Regions from separate parts of the Streptomyces sp. NPDC001606 genome, predicted to be linked through region 3. Evidence: riboswitches for the same ligand, from Rfam matches in the RefSeq annotation. Region 3 holds a riboswitch; each other region holds the start of a gene.

Region 1 (2,188 bases), on a different contig from region 3:
ACGGGCGTCGGCGGCTCCGGCGGCACCGGCGGCACGGGCGACTCGTCCGGTTCCACGGACGGCTCCGGTTCGTCCGGCTCGTCGGATGCGGGTACGCCGTCCGACCCGACGACGGGCTCGACCGGCTCGGCGGACTCGACGGGCTCGCCGTCCGGTTCCGGTTCCGGCACGGACAGCGGCACCGGCTCCGGCGGCGCCGGCTCCTCCGGCCCCTCCACCTCGACCCAGGACCCCGCCTCGACCCCCTCCTCGGGTACGGGCAAGGATTCCGGCGCGCACCACGGCAAGGCGCACGGCTCCACCCCGAGCGGCACCCCGAAGCCGGGCACCTCCGCGCCGACCGGCAGCCAGAACCCCAAGGAAAGCGACACTTCCACCCCGGACACGCCGGAAGCGGACGATCCGGACCCGACCCAGCAGAGCGCCGGCTCCTGGAGCCTGGTGGACACCGGTTCGCTCAGCAGTGGCGGGCGTCACCGTGGGGACAGTGCGGACGAAAACGTGACAAACGGTCAGAACGACGCCGCTTCGGGCCGCCATGCCTCCCGTCGGCCGGACACCTACACCGTGCGCGCGGGGGACTCTCTCACCTCCATTGCGGACTCCCTTGGGGTCGACGGCGGATGGCATGCCCTCTACGCCGAGAACCAGAAGTCCATCGGGTCCGACCCGAACGACATCAGTGCCGGTCAGACGCTGAAAGTCGGTACCGAAACGGGCGTAAATTAGGGCCAGTTGACGCCCTGCTTGATCGCTAATGTCCGTTTTGGCGAAAGTGTGGGATGAGTCTCAGAAGCCCTGATCGTCTTTGAAATTCCGCCGATCGCGTGTCTACGGTCAGGACCGCTCGCCACCGCGAGCCCCGGCGGTCGCAACGCCGAATCCTGCCAGCGGCCACCCGGGAACAGTCGTCGCTTCGAGCGCCGCAGGCAGGAGCGGGGGAACCAAGGTAGGTGCCGTGACCGGCCGTTGAGGCCGGAACCGGCTTGGGGTGAAGCCGCGCCCCGCGCAAGCGGAGTGCGGCCGGGCAACTCAACCGGCCCGAACCCGACAGCTCACCTCGCAGGCGTCGGTGAGGGGATGATCCATGCTGTTTTCCGGCAAGGGCAAGCACCGTCGTCCGTCCAAGGCCGTCCGCGCCGTCGCACTCGCCGGTGTCGCCGGCGCCGCCGTCGCCGCCCCGCTGATGGCGGCCGGCAACGCCTCCGCCGCCACCGCCTCCCAGTGGGACGCCGTCGCCCAGTGCGAGTCCGGCGGCAACTGGGCCATCAACACCGGCAACGGCTTCTACGGCGGTCTTCAGTTCTCCGCCTCCACCTGGGCCGCGTACGGCGGCACCGCCTACGCCTCGACCGCCGACAAGGCCAGCAAGGCGCAGCAGATCTCCGTCGCCGAGAAGGTCCTCGCCGCGCAGGGCAAGGGTGCCTGGCCGGTCTGCGGCACGGGCCTGACGAGCACGCCGTACAACGGCTCCGCCCCGGCCGGCGGCTCCACGACCAAGAGCACCGGCTCCACGACCAAGAGCACCGGCACCACCAGCCGCTCCACCGACGGGCAGGCCGCCACCCGCTCCACCCAGCGCACCACCCCGTCCCCGAGCAAGACCGTGACCACGCCGACCGGCAAGAAGGTCAAGAAGGGCGACGGCGAGTACAAGGTGGTCGCGGGCGACACCCTCAGCACCATCGCCGAGAAGCACCACGTCCAGGGCGGCTGGAAGAAGCTGTTCGACCTGAACAAGGACATCGTCACGGACGCCGACCTGATCTACCCGGGCCAGCAGCTGCACCTGAAGTGACCTGCGGCCCCGCGCAGAGCCACAGCGCCCTCACCACCGGGCCCCCCACACTCGCAGCCGAGTGAAGCCCCGGTGAGGGCCGACCCCCCGTCCCCGCGGGCCCCCCGCCCCGGCGCGTTCTCCCCCGTACGCGCCGGGGCGGGGCTTTTCCATGACCGGCCCCCGGCCGCTCCGGGCCGGCCGGGCTCTTTGCCGAGCCGTCGTCCGCTGTTCTTCCGCACCCCCCTTTGTTCCGACGGTGAACAATGGGTACCGTCTGCGTGTCCTTCCCCGTCCACGGGCCGGTCGGTCGGCTGGCCGATGGCCCTGGGGCGGTTAGGCTCTAGTCGCAAGGCACAGCCGTAAGGCAGACCGCCCCGAACTTCCAGCGTCACATCCAAGAAGGAGATG
Region 2 (2,188 bases), on a different contig from region 3:
CGACACGATGCAGTACGTCAGTTGCGACGTGGCGACCTACTGCCTGGGCCAGGCCGCCTCCTACGCCGCGGTCCTGCTCGCGGCCGGCGCCCCGGGCAAGCGGTTCACCCTGCCGGGCGCCCGCATGGTGATCGACCAGCCGCGGCTGCCCGAGCCCGTGCGGGGCCGGCCCAGCGACCTGGTCATCCAGGCCGAGGAGCTGGCCCGCACCCGGGCTCTGCTGGAGGAGATGCTGGTACGGCACACCGGGCGCACGGCGGAGCAGGTGCACCGGGACCTGGAGCGGGACCTGGTGCTGGACGCCCACGGGGCGCTGGCCTACGGCCTGGTGGACGGCATCGTGCCCGGCCGGCGTGGCGCGCTCGCCGGCCCGGACGCGGGGTGAACCCGCGATGCTGCCACCGGAACTGCCGCCGCTGCCCGCGCTGACCCGCGCCGAGGGCGAGTTGATCGACCGTTACCTGGAGTCCGTCGATCTGCTCGGCCGGATCAATCCCGCGCGCGCCGGGAACACCTACCACGGGCTGCGCGCGGCGCAGGCGCTGGTGCGCAAGGCCACCGAGCTGCGGGACGCGCTGGACCTGATGCACCGTCGGGGTGAGACGGAGCTGCACGGGCACACGCTGGCACGGGCCTTGCGGGTGCTGGACGGCGAGCGCCGTACCGCGCGCGTCGCGCTCCCGTCCGACGGCGCCGGCTGACCGGACGCGGCGGCGGTCCGACCGGTCCCGGACGTCGACACGCGGCGTTCGGGGCGGACGGGAAACGGTCCGAACGATGTACGGCCGACCGGTGTATATCCGGCGCCGTTTCCGGTCCGCACGAGTTGCGCACGAACCATGTTTGAGCCTCATCCGGAACCACTGCGTCCCAGGTCCGGGGCTACGTCCGGGATCTGACGGCGGCTCGAACGGAACACTGTCCACCCGAACGGGTGAGTGGTGAGTAACGCCACAAATCCTCGATTTCATTGGGATTTTCGGACAGCGGTAAGCCAAGATCCCTGTCTGACGACAAGCCCCCGCCACCGCGGCGGGGCGGTCCGGGCGGACGCCGAGTCCTGCCGCCACCCGGATGACCGGTCGACAGGAGTGGATCGGCAGGAGTGGAGGACCCAAGCAAGACGGGTCGCCGACGCGGACGTTCGTCGCGGACGAACGGGCGTGCCGAGCAACCCTTGGGGTGAAGCCGCAGCGATGCGGCCGGGCAACTTCGCCAGCCCGAATCCGACAGGTCATCCTTCACAGGCGGCTGACGAAGGGTTGCGCATGACTGCGCTCAATCGTGTCCCGTCGCTCATGGCCCGGGCCGGTACGGCCTCGGCTCTCACCCTCGCCGCCGTGGGCGGCTCGATCGCGGTGCCGGGCCTGTCCGCCGACGCCTCGGCGGCGACCCTGGCCTCGAAGGCGCTCCAGGTCGCGGCCTCCAAGAAGGGCGCCCCCTACCAGTGGGGGGCCACCGGACCGCGCCGGTTCGACTGCTCGGGTCTGACGCTCTACTCGTTCAAGAAGGCCGGCAAGACCCTGCCGCGCACCGCCGCCGGGCAGTACAACAAGACGCACCACATCTCGGCCCGCAACCGCAGGGCGGGCGACCTGGTGTTCTTCCACTCGGGTTCCAGCGTCTACCACGTCGGCATCTACGCCGGCCACGGCAACATCTGGCACGCCCCGAAGTCCGGCGACGTGGTCAGGCTCCAGAAGATCTGGACCCGGAGCGTCTGGTACGGCCGGGTCAGCTGACCCGGCACCGGCTGTGGAGCGGCCTCGGGCCCGTGGCCGCTCCGCACGCCGTCAGCGCCGGATGTCGGCGCGACGGGCCGCCGCCGGGCGCTGCGCCGCCGTCGGTACCGGCTCGGCGGGGACGGCCCAGGGGAGTTCGATCGAGACCGTCTTGCCGCCCTCCCGGGTGGGCCGGACACGGAGCCGGCCTCCGCACTCCGCGGTGAGCCAGCGGATGATGACCATGCCGCGGCCGTTGTCCTGCTGCACGGCAGCGGGCAGTCTCTTCGGAAAGCGCGGATGGCTGTCCGTGACCCCGATGCGCAGCTGCTCGTCACGGTCCAGCGCGAGGTCGACCGTGAAGGTGGGTGACTGCCCGAAGGTGTGCTGCACGGCGTTGGTGGCGAGTTCGGAGACGATGAGCCGTACCGTGTCGGCGATGTCGGCGTCCGAGGGGAGGCCCCACT
Region 3 (2,188 bases):
TGACCTCGCCGGGCCCGCTCCTGGCCCAGCCGGACGAGGCCGCGCAGCACCTTCAGATGGGCCTCGGTGCGCCGCTGCGCGGCCCGCGCCGCCCCGAGCGGCTCCAGCAGCATCCGCATCTCCAGCAGGTCGGCGGCCTCCTGCTCGGTCGGCTCGGCCACGCACGCGCCCGCGTGCCGGCGGGTCACCACGAAGCCCTCGGCCTCCAGGGTGCGCAGCGCCTCGCGGACCGGGACGCGGGAAACGCCGTAACGGCGGGCCAGGACTTCCTCGGTGAGGCGGCCGCCGCGCTCGTAGACACCCGCGACGATGTCGTCCCGGATGGCCGTGCACACCGAGTGCGCCGGAATACGCATGACCGACCTCCGCCTTAATCCCCGTGAAACGTCGACGATGGACGTGTGTTCCGTGACTCTATTGCAATGAGCCGGAATTTCCGACGGCGAGCCGGAATCCAGGGATATTTTTTGGACAGCGGATCAGGCGGACACTGCGAAAAACGGCGAAAGCCCCGGCCGATGGGCCGGGGCCGCCGATGCCGGGCGAGGCCGGGTCAGACGCTCACACCGTGCGAGCGGAGGTAGGCGACGGGGTCGATGTCGGAGCCGTACTCCGGGGTCGTACGGGCCTCGAAGTGCAGGTGCGGTCCGGTGACGTTGCCGGTCGCGCCGGACAGCCCGATGTGCTGGCCCGGGGTGACCTTCTGACCGACCGTGACGCCGATGGACGACAGATGCCCGTACTGGGTGTACATGCCGTCGGCCATCCGGATCACGATCTGGTTGCCGTACGCGCCGCCCCAGCCGGTGGAGACGACGGTGCCGGAGCCGACCGCGAGCACGGGCGTGCCGGTCGCCGCGTGGAAGTCGATGCCGGTGTGCGAGCCGGAGGACCACAGGGAGCTGCTGGCCTTGTAGCCCGTGGAGACGTAGGAGTGCGCTATCGGCGCGACGAAGGCGTTCAGCCGCGCGCGCTCGGCCGCGCGGGCGGCACGGGCCGCGGCCACGCGCTCCTGCTGGGCCTTCTGCGCCGCCGCCCGCTCGACCGCCTGCTGCTGCGCGGCCTCCTTCTGGGCGGCCGCCTGCGCGTCGATGTGCCGGGCGACGTCGTCGCTGACGGTGAGGACCGGGGTGAGGCCGGTCTGCTCGACGGAGTTCTCCGTGGCGAGCGCCGGGGAGGCCGCGAGGGTGCCGATGACCCCGGTGGTGGTGAGGGCCGCGACACCGGCCGCCTGAGCGGTGGTGCGCTTGACCCGGCCGGGCTTGCGGTGCTTCCCGGTGGCGCACATGAACGCCATGAAGTGGCTGTTCCTTTCCTTCCCTCTCGCCTACCGGGTTAGCTGACGGGTTCGGAGCAGGAAGGTCTCCTACGGACCCCCTCGCTCACGCGCGGGCGTCCGATTCACCCCAGGGACTGCTGTGGGTCCCCGGCTCCCCTGGCTCGCGCCGTACGGGGACTCGGCGATGGCTGTCCGGTGCCGCGGGCGCGGCGCACTGTCTACCGACGAACAGCCCGGACGACGCTAAGGGGCGGCGAAGTCAAACCCCAAACGGATCACCGCTTTTGTAGTGCATCCCACAGGGCAGACGGGCAACCTCCGTCCCAAACCGGGCATCTGGGGAACACGGTGCAACAGCCGGGAATGCCGTGGGGCCCTGACGGCCCGTAGGTCGTCAGGGCCCCACGCCCGTGCACTGCCGCCGGGCCATGGCCGGCCGCCGCGCGGCGTTCGGCTAGTCGGCCGCCACCACGGTGACTTCACCGATGCCGAGCGCCTCGACCGGCGCCTTGATCTGCGCGGCGTCACCGACGAGCACGGTCACCAGGCGGTCCACCGGGAAGGCGTTCACGACGGCCGCCGTGGCCTCCACCGTGCCCGTCGCGGCCAGCTGCTGGTACAGCGTGGCCTGGAAGTCGTCGGGCAGGTGCTGCTCGACCTGGTCGGCCAGGGTGCTCGCGACGGCCGCCGCCGTCTCGTACTTCAGCGGCGCCACGCCGACCAGGTTCTGCACGGCGACGTCCCGCTCGGCGTCGGTCAGGCCCTCCGCCGCGAGGGTGCGCAGCACCTTCCACAGGTCGTCCAGGGCCGGGCCGGTGTTCGGGGTGTCCACCGAGCCGCTGATCGCGAGCATCGACACGCCCGTGCCGTCCGGAGCCGACCTGAGGACCTGTCCGAAGGCGCGCACGC
Region 4 (2,188 bases), on a different contig from region 3:
GCGCAGCGGCTGGAGCGGGCGCTGGCCCGTGAGGGCGCCCGGCGGGACGGTATCGACGCCTTCGAGGGGTTCACCACCGCCGTACTGGCCGAACTTCCGCACGGCGAGGGGCTCGTCCGGGTCGTCAACCGCGGCCATCCGCCGCCGCTGCTGCTGTACGCCGACGGCGCGGTGCGCACACTGGCCGGGCCCGAGCCCGCGCTGCCGCTCGGCATGGGCGATCTCGGGCAGTGGCCGGACCGGGTGCTGGAGGCGGCCTTTCCGGGCGGGGCCACCCTGCTGCTCTACACCGACGGGCTGTCCGAGGCCCGGGACGCCCACGGCCGGTTCTACGACCCCGAGCGGCGGCTCGCCGGCCGTACCTTCGCCGGTCCGGGCGCGCTGCTCGGGCGGCTCGCGGACGAGGTGCGCAGGCACTCCGGGGGCGGGATGGCGGATGACATGGCGCTGCTCGCCGTACGGCACCCCTGAGGGTCTCCCCGCAGGGGGCCTCACGGTGAGTGACCGGGCGACTCCGTGCGCATAACATCTGAGTCACCATCAAAAACGCTGTGACTCCTGAACGGTGGCCGAGCTGCCGTCAACTCGCCCGGTTTGCAGGTCTTGTGACCCTTAAGTGCCGGCATAAAAGGTTAACGATCAAGCTGGACGGGCTTGGAAAGTAACCGCAAGGTCTATTAACGTTCGATAACGCAGCGCGGTCGTCCCAGCCGTCACAAGAGGCGGCTCCGTGCGCACGCGCCGAATCCCGTAAGGGAACCGGGGAACCACCACCTTGGGGTGAATCACGCGGACACCGTCGTGGACTTGCTGAGCGGACTCGGCCCACGATCGGTTTACGCGCGTAGGAGACCTTCCTGCTCCGAACCCGTCAGCTAACCCGGTAGGCGGAGGAAGGAAAGGAGCGCGCCCGCGTGGCGTCCAACCGGCCTGCCCCAGAAGCCCCGTTCATACCCGCTCAGCGCGAGACGGACACCTTCGGATACGGCTCCCCCGCCGCCGAGGACGGCCCCTGGGAGGAGTGGAACCCCACTGCGGAGTCCGTCGCTCCGGTCCGCGGCCGGCACCGCGTCGCCAAGCAGCGCGGCGGCTTCGCGCGCAGCTCCACCGTCCTCGGTGTCGGTGTGATGGCCGCCGTCGGCGCGGGCGGCATGGCCAGCGCCAACCCCGGCAAGGTGCCGGTCTCCGTCTCCATGCCGGACCTGGACTCCGTCGAGCACCTCTTCGGCGGCGACTCCGCCGACGCCCCCAAGGACGCCACCGGCACGCTCGGCAACGTCGGTGTGGCCTCGGCCGAGGCCGGGCAGAGCGGTGGCGCGGGCGAGGCCCTGCGCAACCGGATCATGGCCCAGGCCGAGCAGCAGAAGGGGCAGGCCGACAGCAAGGCCACCATCGCCGCGCTCGCCGCCTCCGAGAAGCAGACCGCCGCCGCGGCCGCCAAGGCCGAGCAGGCCGCCGCCGCCAAGGCCGCCGCCGCCAAGCAGAAGGCGGAGGCCGACGCCAAGAAGGAGGCCGAGGCCAAGCGCCTGGCCGAGCTGGCCAAGCAGTACTCGCTGCCGGTCGTGTCCTACACGATCACCGGCACCTTCGGGCAGCCCGGCTCCATGTGGTCCTCCGGCTACCACACCGGCCTGGACTTCGCCGCCCCCACCGGCACCCTCATCAAGTCGGTGCACGCCGGCAAGGTCACCGAGGCGGGCTGGGCCGGTGCCTACGGCTACCGCACGGTCATCACCCTCGACGACGGCACCCAGCTCTGGTACTGCCACCAGTCCTCGATCAACGTCTCGGTCGGCCAGCAGGTGAACACCGGCGACGTCATCGGCCGCGTCGGCGCGACCGGCAACGTCACCGGCCCGCACCTGCACCTGGAGGTCCACCCGGACGGCCAGCCCACCGCCATCGACCCCATGGCCTGGCTGCGCGACAAGGGCCTCAACCCCTGACAGGCCCGGCTTTCCGGGTGAACACGGCGCCGGCGGAGGAATGAGCTTCCTCCCGCCGGCGTTGGTATTGATCATGACTTCACTGCGCACACTCGGCTCTTCCGACCTCGAGGTCTTCCCGCTCGCCCTCGGCGGCAACGTCTTCGGCTGGACCGCCGACGAGGACACCTCCTTCGCCGTCCTCGACGCCTACACGGCCGCCGGCGGCAACTTCATCGACACCGCGGACGTCTACTCGGCCT

What was found. A riboswitch is a leader RNA that binds a small molecule or an ion and turns the genes downstream of it on or off. The one in region 3 is predicted to bind cyclic di-AMP.
Region 1: linked by a shared signal. The riboswitch ahead of ACWCV9_RS28200 (transglycosylase family protein) and the one ahead of ACWCV9_RS24620 (M23 family metallopeptidase) in region 3 are both predicted to bind cyclic di-AMP.
Region 2: linked by a shared signal. The riboswitch ahead of ACWCV9_RS22300 (C40 family peptidase) and the one ahead of ACWCV9_RS24620 (M23 family metallopeptidase) in region 3 are both predicted to bind cyclic di-AMP.
Region 4: linked by a shared signal. The riboswitch ahead of ACWCV9_RS36710 (M23 family metallopeptidase) and the one ahead of ACWCV9_RS24620 (M23 family metallopeptidase) in region 3 are both predicted to bind cyclic di-AMP.

Annotation. Positions count from the first base shown of each region.
Region 1 covers NZ_JBSFHC010000018.1:93,216-95,403, forward strand. Annotated here, with positions in the region: gene ACWCV9_RS28195 (transglycosylase family protein) at 1-729, shown strand, start outside; cyclic di-AMP (ydaO/yuaA leader) riboswitch at 912-1,084, shown strand; gene ACWCV9_RS28200 (transglycosylase family protein) at 1,088-1,798, shown strand.
Region 2 covers NZ_JBSFHC010000012.1:133,201-135,388, forward strand. Annotated here, with positions in the region: gene ACWCV9_RS22290 (ATP-dependent Clp protease proteolytic subunit) at 1-385, shown strand, start outside; gene ACWCV9_RS22295 (hypothetical protein) at 393-701, shown strand; cyclic di-AMP (ydaO/yuaA leader) riboswitch at 1,120-1,265, shown strand; gene ACWCV9_RS22300 (C40 family peptidase) at 1,269-1,742, shown strand; gene ACWCV9_RS22305 (ATP-binding protein) at 1,794-2,188, opposite strand, start outside.
Region 3 covers NZ_JBSFHC010000014.1:115,291-117,478, forward strand. Annotated here, with positions in the region: gene ACWCV9_RS24615 (GntR family transcriptional regulator) at 1-356, opposite strand, end outside; gene ACWCV9_RS24620 (M23 family metallopeptidase) at 554-1,297, opposite strand; cyclic di-AMP (ydaO/yuaA leader) riboswitch at 1,310-1,473, opposite strand; gene ACWCV9_RS24625 (M16 family metallopeptidase) at 1,734-2,188, opposite strand, start outside.
Region 4 covers NZ_JBSFHC010000036.1:3,741-5,928, forward strand. Annotated here, with positions in the region: gene ACWCV9_RS36705 (PP2C family protein-serine/threonine phosphatase) at 1-471, shown strand, start outside; cyclic di-AMP (ydaO/yuaA leader) riboswitch at 730-905, shown strand; gene ACWCV9_RS36710 (M23 family metallopeptidase) at 915-1,946, shown strand; gene ACWCV9_RS36715 (aldo/keto reductase) at 2,020-2,188, shown strand, end outside.